Linked DNA regions of Pigmentiphaga sp. H8. The protein of the gene in region 1 binds, or shares a complex with, the protein of each later gene. Links are inferred from orthologs where the notes say so. Each region holds a gene or a part of one and is shown on either strand. Other genes may lie near its edges.

Region 1 (5,613 bases):
CGCGGGGCGACAGGTAGACCGACGGCAGCAGGACCCGGCGTGCGGCTACCGCGTCGGACAGGTCCATCAGCGACAGTTCGATGGCGGGCCACGACTGCGGGAACGTGGCGCGGTTGCGCAGCACCATCCGCAGCGCCAGTTGGCGCGTGGGCAGGACGACTTCCGAGGATTCGCCCGGAGCCGACTCGGCCACGTCGGCGATGGGCGGCGCGAACCCGGGCGACTCGGGCGACCAGGGCTCGACGGACGACGATTCGATGACCAGCAGTTCCGGGGCGCGGGGATAGCCCACGGTGCACTGCCAATGCTGGCACAGCCGCTCCATGCCGGGGCGGAGCATGGGCACACGGGTCGCGATCTCGGCGCGGAAGATCCAGGCCGCCTGCGCCAGCAGGACCAGCAGCGCGATCAGCGCGGCCAGGCCCCACAGCCACTGGGCACGCCGACGGCGCTGCCGGATCTCTTCGTCTAGGAAATCGGGCGCATCTGCGCCGCGCGGCTCCTGCGCGCGTGGACGGGAGTCGCCCACGATGGGGGCGTGGGCGTCATCGGCGGCGGGTTCCTGCCCGGGCTCCACGCCCGGCTCGGCCGGGACTTCATCCGGCATGCCGACCGGCGCAGCGCGACGAGACCGCAATACCGAAGGCAGGGTGCCGTCGGCCGTTTCGTCCGACGCTTGCGGCACAGCATCGACCGCGATCGAAGCGGGCTCGGCCCCGGACGGCGAGGCCTCGCGGATGGGCGGATCGACGGGCTCGTTGCCAGCACCGGCCGGCAACGCGGAGAACGGCGGCACGGGTTCCGGCGCGAAAGACGGCTCGTCGTCGTCCGGCGCGGGAGCGACCAGCCCTTCCCCGCGCCGGCGCAGCACGTGCGGCTCGGCCGGCACCTCGGGCGGGGAGACCGGCCCGGCGGCCACCGGGCGCGGCGCGCCCCCGGCCGGGTCCAGCTCGATCAGGCTCTGGCTGCTATCGAAGACTTCGTTGCAGACCCCGCAGCGCACCCAGCCGCCGCGCAGCTTGATCTGGTCGGGAGCCACCCGGAACGCCGTGGCGCACTGGGGGCAGCGAGTGGCGAGCGTCATGCCTGGCGTCCGTCAGGCGGGACGCTGCCCGTGCAGGCAGACCCAGCCGTCCAGCGCGCGCCAGACCTTCATCTCGATCCACGGGGCGTACGCCTGCGCGACTTCGTCGGCCTGCCGCTCGAGCACGCCCGACAGAATCAGGTCGCCGCCCGGCAGCACGCGGTCGCACAGCATGGGCGCGAGCACCTTGAGCGGATTGGACAGGATGTTGGCGACCACCACGTCGGCGCGCCAGCCCTGGCGCACGTCGGGCAGTCCGGTCAGGACCTCGACTTCGTTGGCCTGGGCGTTGGCCTGGGCGGACTGGACCGCCTGCGGGTCGATGTCGATGCCCACGGTTTCGCCGGCACCGAGCTTGCGCGCGGCGATCGCCAGGATGCCCGATCCGCAGCCGTAGTCCAGCACGCTGCGGCCGGCCTGCAGGTTGGCGGCCAGCCAGGCCAGGCACAGATGGGTGGTGGGATGGCTGCCGGTACCGAAGGCCAGGCCCGGGTCCAGGCGGATGGAGATGGTGCCCGGGCGGTCCGGCACCTCGTGCCAGGTCGGCACGATCCAGATCCGGGCATCGACCTCGATGGGCTCGAACTGCGACTGGGTCAGGCGGACCCAGTCGGCATCCGGCACGTCGCGCAATTGCCAGGCGGGGAGCTCGTCGATACCGCAGGCCGCGCAGGCAACCGCCAGCAACTGGGCCGGGTCCTCGCCGTCGGGCAGCAGCGCCACGACGCGATTGCGCGACCAGGCCTGGGTTTCCGGCTCGAGGCCGGGTTCACCGAACAAAGGCCGCTCGGCCTCGGTGCCGAAATCGGCATCCTCGACCGACACCGACAACACGCCCGCTTCCAGCAGCGCGTCGGACAGCGGCTCGGCCAATTGCTCGGGGCAGTCGAACACCAGTTCGCGCATACGGACTCGCTGCCTTCAGTCCGGACGCTGGGACAGGCGATGCTCCAGATAATGGATGTTGGTTCCGCCTTCGATGAAGCGGGCATCCTGGAGCAGTTCGCGATGCAGCGCGATGTTGGTCGAAATGCCGTCGACCGCCATTTCCGACAGGGCGATGCGCATACGCGCCAGCGCCTGGTCGCGCGTATCGCCATAGGCGATGACCTTGGCGATCATGGAATCGTAGTTCGGCGGCACGAAATAGCCGTTGTAGACGTGCGAATCGACGCGGATGCCGGGGCCCCCGGGAACGTGCCAGTTGGTGATGCGGCCCGGGCTGGGGGTGAAGCGGAACGGATCCTCGGCGTTGATCCGGCATTCGATGGCATGCCCGCGGAACACGACGTCGCGCTGGCGCAGCCGCAGCTTCTCGCCGGCGGCGATGCGGATCTGCTCCTGCACCAGGTCCACGCCGGTGATCGCCTCGGTGACCGGGTGCTCGACCTGGATGCGGGTGTTCATTTCGATGAAATAGAACTCGCCGTTCTCGTACAGGAACTCGAACGTGCCCGCGCCGCGATAGCCGATCTTGCGGCAGGCGTCGGCGCAGCGGTCGCCGATGCGGTCGATCAGCCGGCGCGGGATGTGCGGCGCCGGCGCTTCCTCGATGATCTTCTGGTGGCGGCGCTGCATCGAGCAGTCGCGCTCGCCCAGCCAGATCGCGCCGCGCTGGCCGTCGGCCAGGATCTGGATCTCGACGTGGCGGGGGTTCTCGAGGAACTTCTCCATGTACACGTCGGGATTGTTGAACGCGGCCGCGGCCTCGGACCGCGTCATGGTCACGGCGTTGAGCAGCGCGGCCTCGGTGTGGACCACGCGCATGCCCCGGCCGCCACCGCCGCCGGCGGCCTTGATGATGACCGGATAGCCGACCTTGCGGGCGATCTGGATGATTTCCTTCGGGTCCTCGGGCAGCGCGCCGTCGGAACCGGGCACGACGGGAACGCCGGCCGCGATCATGGCCTGCTTGGCGCTGACCTTGTCGCCCATCATGCGGATGGATTCAGGCTTGGGGCCGATGAACACGAAGCCGCTCTTCTCGACCCGCTCGGCGAAATCGGCATTCTCGGACAGGAAGCCGTAGCCCGGGTGGATGGCCTCGGCGTCGGTAACCTCGGCCGCCGAGATGATGGCCGGCATGTTCAGATAGCTCTCGCGCGAAGGCGCGGGCCCGATGCAGACCGACTCGTCGGCCAGCTTGACGTACTTCGCCTCGCGGTCGGCCTCGGAGTGCACGACCACGCTCTTGATCCCCAGCTCGCGGCAGGCGCGCTGGATGCGCAGGGCGATTTCCCCGCGATTCGCGATCAGGATCTTTTCAAACATGAACGAATGTCCTGAAAAAGTCGGACGGCTGGTCGGGGCGCCTTCCTCCGGCGGCGTCGCGGCGGACGATGCCTTGCCGGGACTGGCGCGCCGGTCCCGGCGCCCGACTGATAACACGGTGTGGAGCGCATCAACGGGCAAGGTGTCGATGCGCATGGTGTGGACCGGTCAGCCGATCACGAACAGGGGTTGGCCGAATTCGACCGGCTGGCCGTTCTCGACCAGGATTTCCTTGATGGTGCCGGCCTTGTCCGCCTCGATCTCGTTGAGCAGCTTCATGGCCTCGATGATGCACAGGGGATCGCCTTCCTTGACGGCCTGGCCCACGTCCACGAACGCCGCGGCGCCGGGGTTGGGCGCGCGGTAGAAGGTGCCGACCATGGGCGACTTGACGACGTGGCCCTGGGCCACGACGGGCGCCGGGGCGGGCGCGGCTTCCGGGGCCGGAGCCGGCGCGGCGGCGGCCTGCGGCATGACCTGATAGGCCTGGACCGCCGGCGCGGCGGTGAACTGGCCACCTTGCGCGAACTTGACGATGCGTACCTTGCCTTCGCCTTCGGTGATCTCCAGCTCGGCGATGCCGGACTCGGCAACCAGGTCGATCAAGGTTTTCAGTTTTCTAAGATCCATGGGGCTTCCCCAGTAATTTTCTTCAATGCGACAGCGCGTAGCGCACGGCCGCTTCATAGCCATCGGCGCCCAGCCCGGCGATCACGCCCACGGCCAGGTCGGAAAAATAAGAACGGTGCCTGAAGGCTTCCCGCTTGTGCACGTTCGACAAATGAACTTCGATGAACGGCACCGCCACCGCCGCAAGCGCGTCCCTGACCGCCACGCTGGTATGCGTGTAGGCCGCCGGATTGATCACGATGAAATCGACACCTTCGCCCGCGGCCGCCTGGATGCGGTCGACCAGCGCACCTTCGTGGTTGCTCTGGAACGAGGCGAGCGATGCGCCGTGCTGCTGTGCCAGGGCCAGCAGCCGTGCATCGATGTCGGCCAGCGTCGTCGCACCATAGATACCGGGCTCGCGCGTGCCGAGCAGATTCAGATTCGGGCCGTGCAAAACCAGGATGCGATGGGCCATATGCCTGCGATGCGATACGGAAGGGCGCGATTTTTACGCAAAACACGCCATATTGTCTATCAATTGTAACGAATTCGACGATTCTGCCTATGTCGGGAACATCCCGCGCCGGGGATGCCCCGGGGATCCGCACCGCATTCAGGCAGTCTTGAGCACGCCCCGCAGGGTGTCGGGCTTGATCCGGCCGGAATACTGATGGATTACTCCCCCTTTTTCGTCGATCACTACCGTATACGGCAGGCCGCCGCTGGCGTTGCCCAGCTCGCGCGCCAGTTCCGTACCGACATTGCCGGCGATCAGCAAAGGATAACCCACGGGCACCTTTTCGACGAATTTCCGCATGTTGGCGGCCGAATCGATGCCGATCCCGACAAACTGCGCCGTATTGGCGAACTCCTTGTGCAACATGTCCAGTTCCGGCATCTCGTCCACGCAGGGCGGGCACCAGGTGGCCCAGAAATTCACCACCAGGCGCTGTCCCCGCCATTGCTGGAACGGATAGGCACGGCCGTCCAGCCCCTCCAGCGTCTGCGCGTACAGGATATTCACCGCCCGGTCGGACGCGGCATCGGGCGCCAGGCGCCACCAGGCCACGCCGCCGCCCACCAGGGCCGCCGCGACGCCCGTGCCGCCGTACACCAGCAGCCGGCGGCGGGAAGACGAGTTCACTGGACTACCCTCCTGTCGCTGCGCGACATCCTCCCCGCGGGAGGTCGCGCGCCCTTCGGGCGGCCGGGCGGGCGCGCTCATGCCGTTTCCCCCTGCATCCGCCCCTCCACGTCGTCCAGCAGCCGGGCGACGGCCCGCGCGTCGCCGCGCTCGGGGCGGCCGTCCGGGCCGGGCTTCAAGGCCCCGCGCAGCGCCAGGCCATCATAGATGCTCAACATGACGCCTTCCTCCTGCCAGAGGAAGTACAGGGCCTCGACCTTGCCGCGGCCGCGGAAATCCGGGCGCTCGCCCACTTCGTATTTGATGCCATGGTTCAGGAGGAATATCTCGACTTCCTTGGACGAATCGGCGAAGCACTGCAGGGCGATGTCGGAATGCTCGCCGGCGGTGCCGTTCCAGACAGGACCGACCAGGTAGGGCTGGAATCGTTCCAGCAGGTCCATGACCGACAGCGCCACCCGCCGCAGCCTGGCGAGGCGCGCGGGCTGGGTATCCCCCATGA
Region 2 (5,818 bases), 1.5 Mb from region 1 along the record:
GCCAGCGCTACCTGCGCGCCTTCCGGGTCGGCGGGCCGGGAATGGAAACGTCGCAGGCTTTGCTAAAATCCTGCCTACAGTACGGTTCCGCCGCAGGCTGGCTGTTCGACAGCCATTCCGATGGCTACGGCGGCAGCGGGAGAGTGTTCGATTGGTCTCTGGTCAGCAGCGAAAGCGCGCGTCCGGTCGTTTTGTCTGGTGGGTTGCATGCCGCAAATGTGGCGGCAGCCATTGAGTCCGTGCGCCCGTTCGCTGTTGACGTAAGCAGCGGCGTGGAAGAGTCGCCAGGCATCAAATCCGCCGACAAGATCGCCCAGTTCGTGGCGCAGGTACGGCAGGCCGACGGCAACTGACGCCGCATTCCGCAATCCTTCCGGCGCGCGCCAGGCGCGCGGGCCGGGCTTCATAGCCGGGACCATCCCAGTGAAAACCTACGATTTCCCCGACGCGAGGGGCCATTTCGGCCCATATGGCGGCGTGTTCGTCGCCGAGACGCTCATGCACGCGCTGGACGAGCTGCGCCAGACCTATGCGCGCTACCAGCACGATCCCGATTTCATCGCCGAATTCAACTACGAACTCGAGCACTTCGTGGGCCGCCCCAGCCCCGTCTACCACGCCAGGCGCTGGTCCGAGGAGCTGGGCGGCGCGCAGATCTGGTTCAAGCGGGAAGACCTGAACCACACCGGCGCGCACAAGGTGAACAATTGCATCGGGCAGGCGCTGCTGGCCCGCCGCATGGGCAAGCGCCGCGTGATCGCCGAGACCGGCGCCGGCCAGCACGGCGTGGCGACCGCCACCGTCGCGGCCCGCTATGGCATGGAGTGCGTGGTCTACATGGGCAGCGAGGACGTCAAGCGGCAGGCCGCCAACGTCTACCGGATGAAGCTGCTGGGCGCGACCGTCGTGCCTGTGGATTCGGGTTCGCGCACGCTGAAGGACGCGCTGAACGAAGCCATGCGCGACTGGGTGACCAACGTCGAGGACACCTTCTACATCATCGGCACCGTGGCCGGCCCGCATCCGTATCCGATGATGGTGCGCGATTTCCAGACCGTCATCGGCAACGAGTGCCTGGAGCAGATGCCCAAGGCCGCGGGGCGCCAGCCCGACGTCGTGATCGCGGCGGTGGGCGGGGGCTCGAACGCCATGGGCATCTTCCATCCCTATCTGCCGTACGACGACGTGGCGCTGGTGGGCGTGGAGGCCGCCGGGGAAGGCATGGACACGGGCCGCCACGCGGCCTCGCTGGCCGGCGGCGCGCCGGGCGTGCTGCACGGCAACCGCACCTACGTGCTGCAGGACGCGAACGGGCAGGTGATCGACACCCATTCGATCTCGGCCGGCCTGGACTATCCGGGCGTGGGGCCCGAGCATGCGTGGCTGATGGACAGCGGCCGGGCGACCTATGTGGGCGTCACGGACGAGGAGGCCCTGGCGGCCTTCCATCACTGCTGCCGGATCGAGGGCATCATCCCGGCGCTGGAGTCGTCCCATGCCATCGCGCATGCGGTCCGGCTGGCGCCCACGCTGCCCAAGGACAAGATCCTGCTGGTCAACCTTTCCGGACGTGGCGACAAGGACATGCATACCGTCGCCGAACGTTCGGGCATCGCGCTCTGAGGGCGGTCTCCATGTCGTCATCCTCCCGTATCGCGGCCGCGTTCGCGCGCCGCGCCGCCGCCCCGGGCGCCTGCGCCCTGATCCCCTACGTCACCGCCGGCTATCCCACGCCGGCCAGCACGGTTCCCATCATGCACGCGCTGGTGGCCGCCGGCGCCGACGTGCTGGAACTGGGCGTGCCGTTCTCCGATCCCATGGCCGACGGTCCGGTCATCCAGCGCTCCAGCCAGCATGCGCTGGAGCAGGGTGTGGGCCTGCGCGACGTGCTGGCCATGGTCAAGGAATTCCGCCGCACCGACAGCCAGACGCCGGTGGTGCTGATGGGCTATGCCAACCCCGTCGAGCGCATGGGGCAGGCCGCCTTCGCCGCCGCCGCGCAGGAAGCGGGCGTGGACGGCTGCCTGGTGGTGGATTATCCGCCCGAGGAGGCCGGCGAGTTCGGCGCCCTGCTCGAAGGGCATGGCGTCGACCCCATCTTCCTGCTGGCGCCAACCACCACCGACGAGCGCATCCAGGCCGTGGCCCGGGTCGCGCGCGGCTATGTCTACTACGTCTCGCTCAAGGGCGTGACCGGCGCCGGCCACCTGGACGTCCAGGACGTCTCGCGCCGGCTGGCGCACATCCGGCAGTTCGTCTCGCTGCCGGTGGGCGTGGGCTTCGGCATCCGCGATGGCCAGAGCGCCCGCGCGCTGGGCGCCGAGGCCGACGCCGTGGTCATCGGCACCCGGCTGATCCAGGAAATCGACGCCGCCTCGCAAGGCATCCCGCAGGAACAACTGCCCGAAATCTGCGCTCGCGCAGCCGGGGCATGGTTGCGTACAATCCGGGGGGCGCTAGATGCCCCGCCTCCGGACGGGGCCTCCCAAGAATCAAGGAAATCCGCATGAGCTGGATAGAAAAACTGCTCCCTCCCCGTATCAAGACCACCGACGGCTCCGTCCGCCGCGTGCCGGAGGGCCTGTGGGTCAAGTGCCCGTCGTGCGAGTCGGTGCTGTACCGCGACGATCTCGTCAAGAACCTGAACGTGTGTCCCAAGTGCGAGCACCACATGCGTATCGGCGCGCGCCAGCGCATCGACGCGCTGCTGGACGCCGAGGGCCGCTACGAGATCGGCATCGGCACGCTGCCGGTGGACAGCCTGAAGTTCAAGGACACCAAGAAATATCCCGACCGCCTGCAGGACGCCATGGCGCAAACCGGCGAGACCGATGCGCTGGTGGTCATGGGCGGTGCCATGCATACCCTGCCGGTGGTGGTGGCCTGCTTCGAGTTCGAATTCATGGCGGGCTCCATGGGCTCGGTCGTGGGCGAGCGCTTCGTGCGCGGCGCCCAGGCCGCCATCGAACAGAAAGTGCCGTTCATCTGCGTGACCGCCTCGGGCGGCGCGCGCATGCAGGAAGGCCTGCTGTCGCTGATGCAGATGGCCAAGACCACCGCCGCGCTGACGCTGCTGTCCTCGCGCAAGCTGCCGTTCATCAGCGTGCTGTCCGATCCCACCATGGGCGGCGTGTCGGCCAGCTTCGCGTTCATGGGCGACGTCGTGATCGCCGAGCCCAAGGCACTGGTCGGCTTCGCCGGCCCGCGCGTGATCGAGCAGACCGTGCGCGAGAAACTGCCCGAAGGCTTCCAGCGTGCGGAGTTCCTGCTCGAGAAAGGCGCCATCGACATGATCGTCGACCGCCGCAAGATGCGCGAGGAGATCGCGCGTCTCTTGGCCCTGCTGACCCAGCAGCCGGCGGACGCCGTGGCCTGAGGGGAAGGGGACTGCGGCTAGCCTGCAACGCGGCCGTCATCGGACGTATGCAGATGTAACGAGTTTGTTATAGTCGAAGTTTCCTTCCCTCTTTCCGCGGGGGACCGCATCCTGCCCCTGCGGGCAGACGATCTTGACGGCGCCCGCGTGAAGCATCATAGGCAGCCGATTAGATGAAAAAAACCGCCTTAGCCGCCGCGCTTTTCGCCCTTGCTTCCTTCTCGGCCCACGGCGCCGATCTCAGCGGCGGTTTCGCCAATGGCGGCTGGAGCGCCCAGTACGGCGTGGTCGACGGCAATCATCGCGCCACGCTCAACTACGAGACCTCGCCGCTCTGGCACATGAAGCTCGGCTCGACCCGCCTGGAACTGGTGGGCGAACTGGGCGGTTCGTACTGGTGGACCTCGAGCGCGCTACCGGGCTACGCCCGCCACATGTGGCAGCTCAACGCCATCCCCATGTTCCGCTGGTGGCCCACCGAACGCTTCTACATCGAAGGCGGCATCGGCGCCACGGCCGTCAGCGAGACCAAGTTCCACGACAAAAACATCAGCTCCACCTTCCAGTTCGGCGACCACATCGGCGCCGGCTTCAAGCTGGCTGAAAACATGCGGCTGGGCCTGCGCGTGTCGCACTTCTCCAATGGCGGCATGAAGAAGCCCAACCAGGGCCTGAACCAGGTCCAGCTGAACTTCGCCATGGGGTTTTAGCCCCCCTACGCGCTTCGCGCGCCCCCCAGGGGGCGATGCGGGTGGACCGGAAGGGAAGCCCACCCCACGCGGCCATGGCCGCGCCCCTCAAGGGGCGGCGCTGGCGGACCGGCAAAGCCGGATCCGCTGCGCCCTGGGCCTAAGCCGATCGCGGATACAAGAGCGGCCTTGCATCATATGCAAGGCCGCTTTCTTCTGAACCCAAGCAACTGCCGGGCAATATCGCCGTTCCCCGCCAGCCCGTTGGTACCCCAGGATGCGGTGGATCCGGCTCTGCCGGTCCACCCGCATCGCCCCCTGGGGGCGCCCGTAAGGGCGTAGGGGGGGCCTCGATCACCCTCCGATGTAGCTCATTTCTATGCGGCCGGAGCGGGGGGTATCGGCGGAGCGGCGTTCGGAATAGTTGTCGGTGCGGGCCTGCCAGATGCGGGCGATGGCGGTGGCCAGTTGGTCGTCGCTGGCGCCGCCGCGCAGCAGGGTGCGCAGGTCGTAGCCCTGGTCGGCGAACAGGCACAGGTAGAGCTGGCCTTCGGTGGACAGGCGGGCGCGGGTACAGGATGAACAGAAGGCCTGGGTGACGCTGGAGATGACGCCGACTTCGCCGCCACCGTCGCGATAGCGCCAGCGCTGGGCGACTTCGCCGGTGTAGTGCGGCTCCAGGGTTTCGAGCGGCCAGCGGGCGTCCAGGCGGCGCAGGATGTCGGCCGAGGGCACGACTTCATCCATCTTCCAGCCGTTGGACGCGCCTACGTCCATGTACTCGATGAAGCGCAGGGTATGGCCAGAGTGGCGGAAGTGCTCGGCCATGGGTTCGATCTGGTCGTCGTTCAGGCCCTTCTTGACCACCATGTTGACCTTGATGGGTCCCAGGCCCGCTTCGGCCGCGGCATCGATGCCGTGCAGCACGTCGGCGACGGCGAAGTCGACGTCGTTCATGCGGCGAAAAACCGCGTCGTCCAGTGCGTCCAGGCTGACGGTGACCCGGTTCAGCCCCGCCTCGGCCAGGGCGCGCGCCTTGCGTGCCAGCAGCGACGCGTTGGTGGTCAGGGTCAGGTCGAGCGGCTTGCCCGATGACGTGCGCAGTTCGGCCAGCCGGGCAACCAGGGTCTCGATGTTCTTGCGCAGCAGCGGCTCGCCGCCGGTCAGGCGGATCTTCTCGACGCCGTGGGCCGCGAACACCCGCGCCAGCCGCACGATTTCCTCGAAGCTGAGCAGGGCGTCGTGGGGCAGGTAGGGGTAGTCCTTGCCGAAGACTTCCTTGGGCATGCAGTACACGCAGCGGAAGTTGCAGCGGTCGGTGACGGAGATGCGCAGGTCGTGCAGCATCCTGCCGCGCGTGTCCGCCAGCCGGCCGGAGGGCGTGATGAGGTCGCCGGCGGCGACGGGAACGGGGCGGCGCGCGCGGTAATCGGTCAGCAGGATGGTTTTTGCGGTCACGGTACGAAGGGCAGCAGCAGGGGCGGGACCGGCCCGCCATGTACTGTAATACTACCCCATGGCACGGAAGGGTTGCGCCGTAGCACCGCGCCTGAGATCAGAGCGAGGACCCGGGGGCGGACAGCATGGCCTCGATGCTCTGGGCGCACGCCAGGTAGTCCTGCGTGGCCTGGCACCGCGGGTCGTAGTCAAGCACGCTCTGGTTGAAGGCAAGGGCTTCGCTGACCGACTGGTCCTGGTGGATGACGCCGACCACGCGCTTGCCGAAGTCGGCGCGCATGACCTGCAGTACGTC

Evidence for each region. The genes of interacting proteins can lie anywhere in the genome.
Region 2: the proteins of accB (region 1) and accD are in contact, whole or in part, in a solved structure (PDB 8UXZ), measured with the Escherichia coli proteins. The link is inferred for Pigmentiphaga sp. H8 from one-to-one orthologs.

The regions. Positions count from the first base shown.
Region 1 is NZ_CP033966.1:4,890,081-4,895,693, forward strand. Bases 2,255-5,003 are described here. They hold accB (acetyl-CoA carboxylase biotin carboxyl carrier protein), read right to left. Parts: upstream 3,986-5,003; coding sequence 3,524-3,985; downstream 2,255-3,523. Other genes in these bases: accC (acetyl-CoA carboxylase biotin carboxylase subunit), read right to left, coding at 2,255-3,355; aroQ (type II 3-dehydroquinate dehydratase), read right to left, coding at 4,008-4,442; EGT29_RS23025 (TlpA disulfide reductase family protein), read right to left, coding at 4,581-5,003. In the rest of the region: EGT29_RS23000 (zinc-ribbon and DUF3426 domain-containing protein), read right to left, coding at 1-1,084; prmA (50S ribosomal protein L11 methyltransferase), read right to left, coding at 1,097-1,990; more of accC, read right to left, coding at 2,006-2,254; more of EGT29_RS23025, read right to left, coding at 5,004-5,111; EGT29_RS23030 (hypothetical protein), read right to left, coding at 5,189-5,613. UniProt on the Escherichia coli protein: This protein is a component of the acetyl coenzyme A carboxylase complex; first, biotin carboxylase catalyzes the carboxylation of the carrier protein and then the transcarboxylase transfers the carboxyl group to form malonyl-CoA.
Region 2 is NZ_CP033966.1:3,384,594-3,390,411, reverse strand. What follows is about bases 1,488-4,441. They hold accD (acetyl-CoA carboxylase, carboxyltransferase subunit beta), read left to right. Parts: upstream 1,488-2,506; coding sequence 2,507-3,376; downstream 3,377-4,441. Other genes in these bases: moaA (GTP 3',8-cyclase MoaA), read right to left, coding at 4,420-4,441; EGT29_RS15990 (acyloxyacyl hydrolase), read left to right, coding at 3,550-4,086; trpA (tryptophan synthase subunit alpha), read left to right, coding at 1,635-2,510; trpB (tryptophan synthase subunit beta), read left to right, coding at 1,488-1,623. Also shown: EGT29_RS16010 (phosphoribosylanthranilate isomerase), read left to right, coding at 1-353; more of trpB, read left to right, coding at 424-1,487; more of moaA, read right to left, coding at 4,442-5,523; cellulose biosynthesis protein BcsQ, read right to left, coding at 5,621-5,818.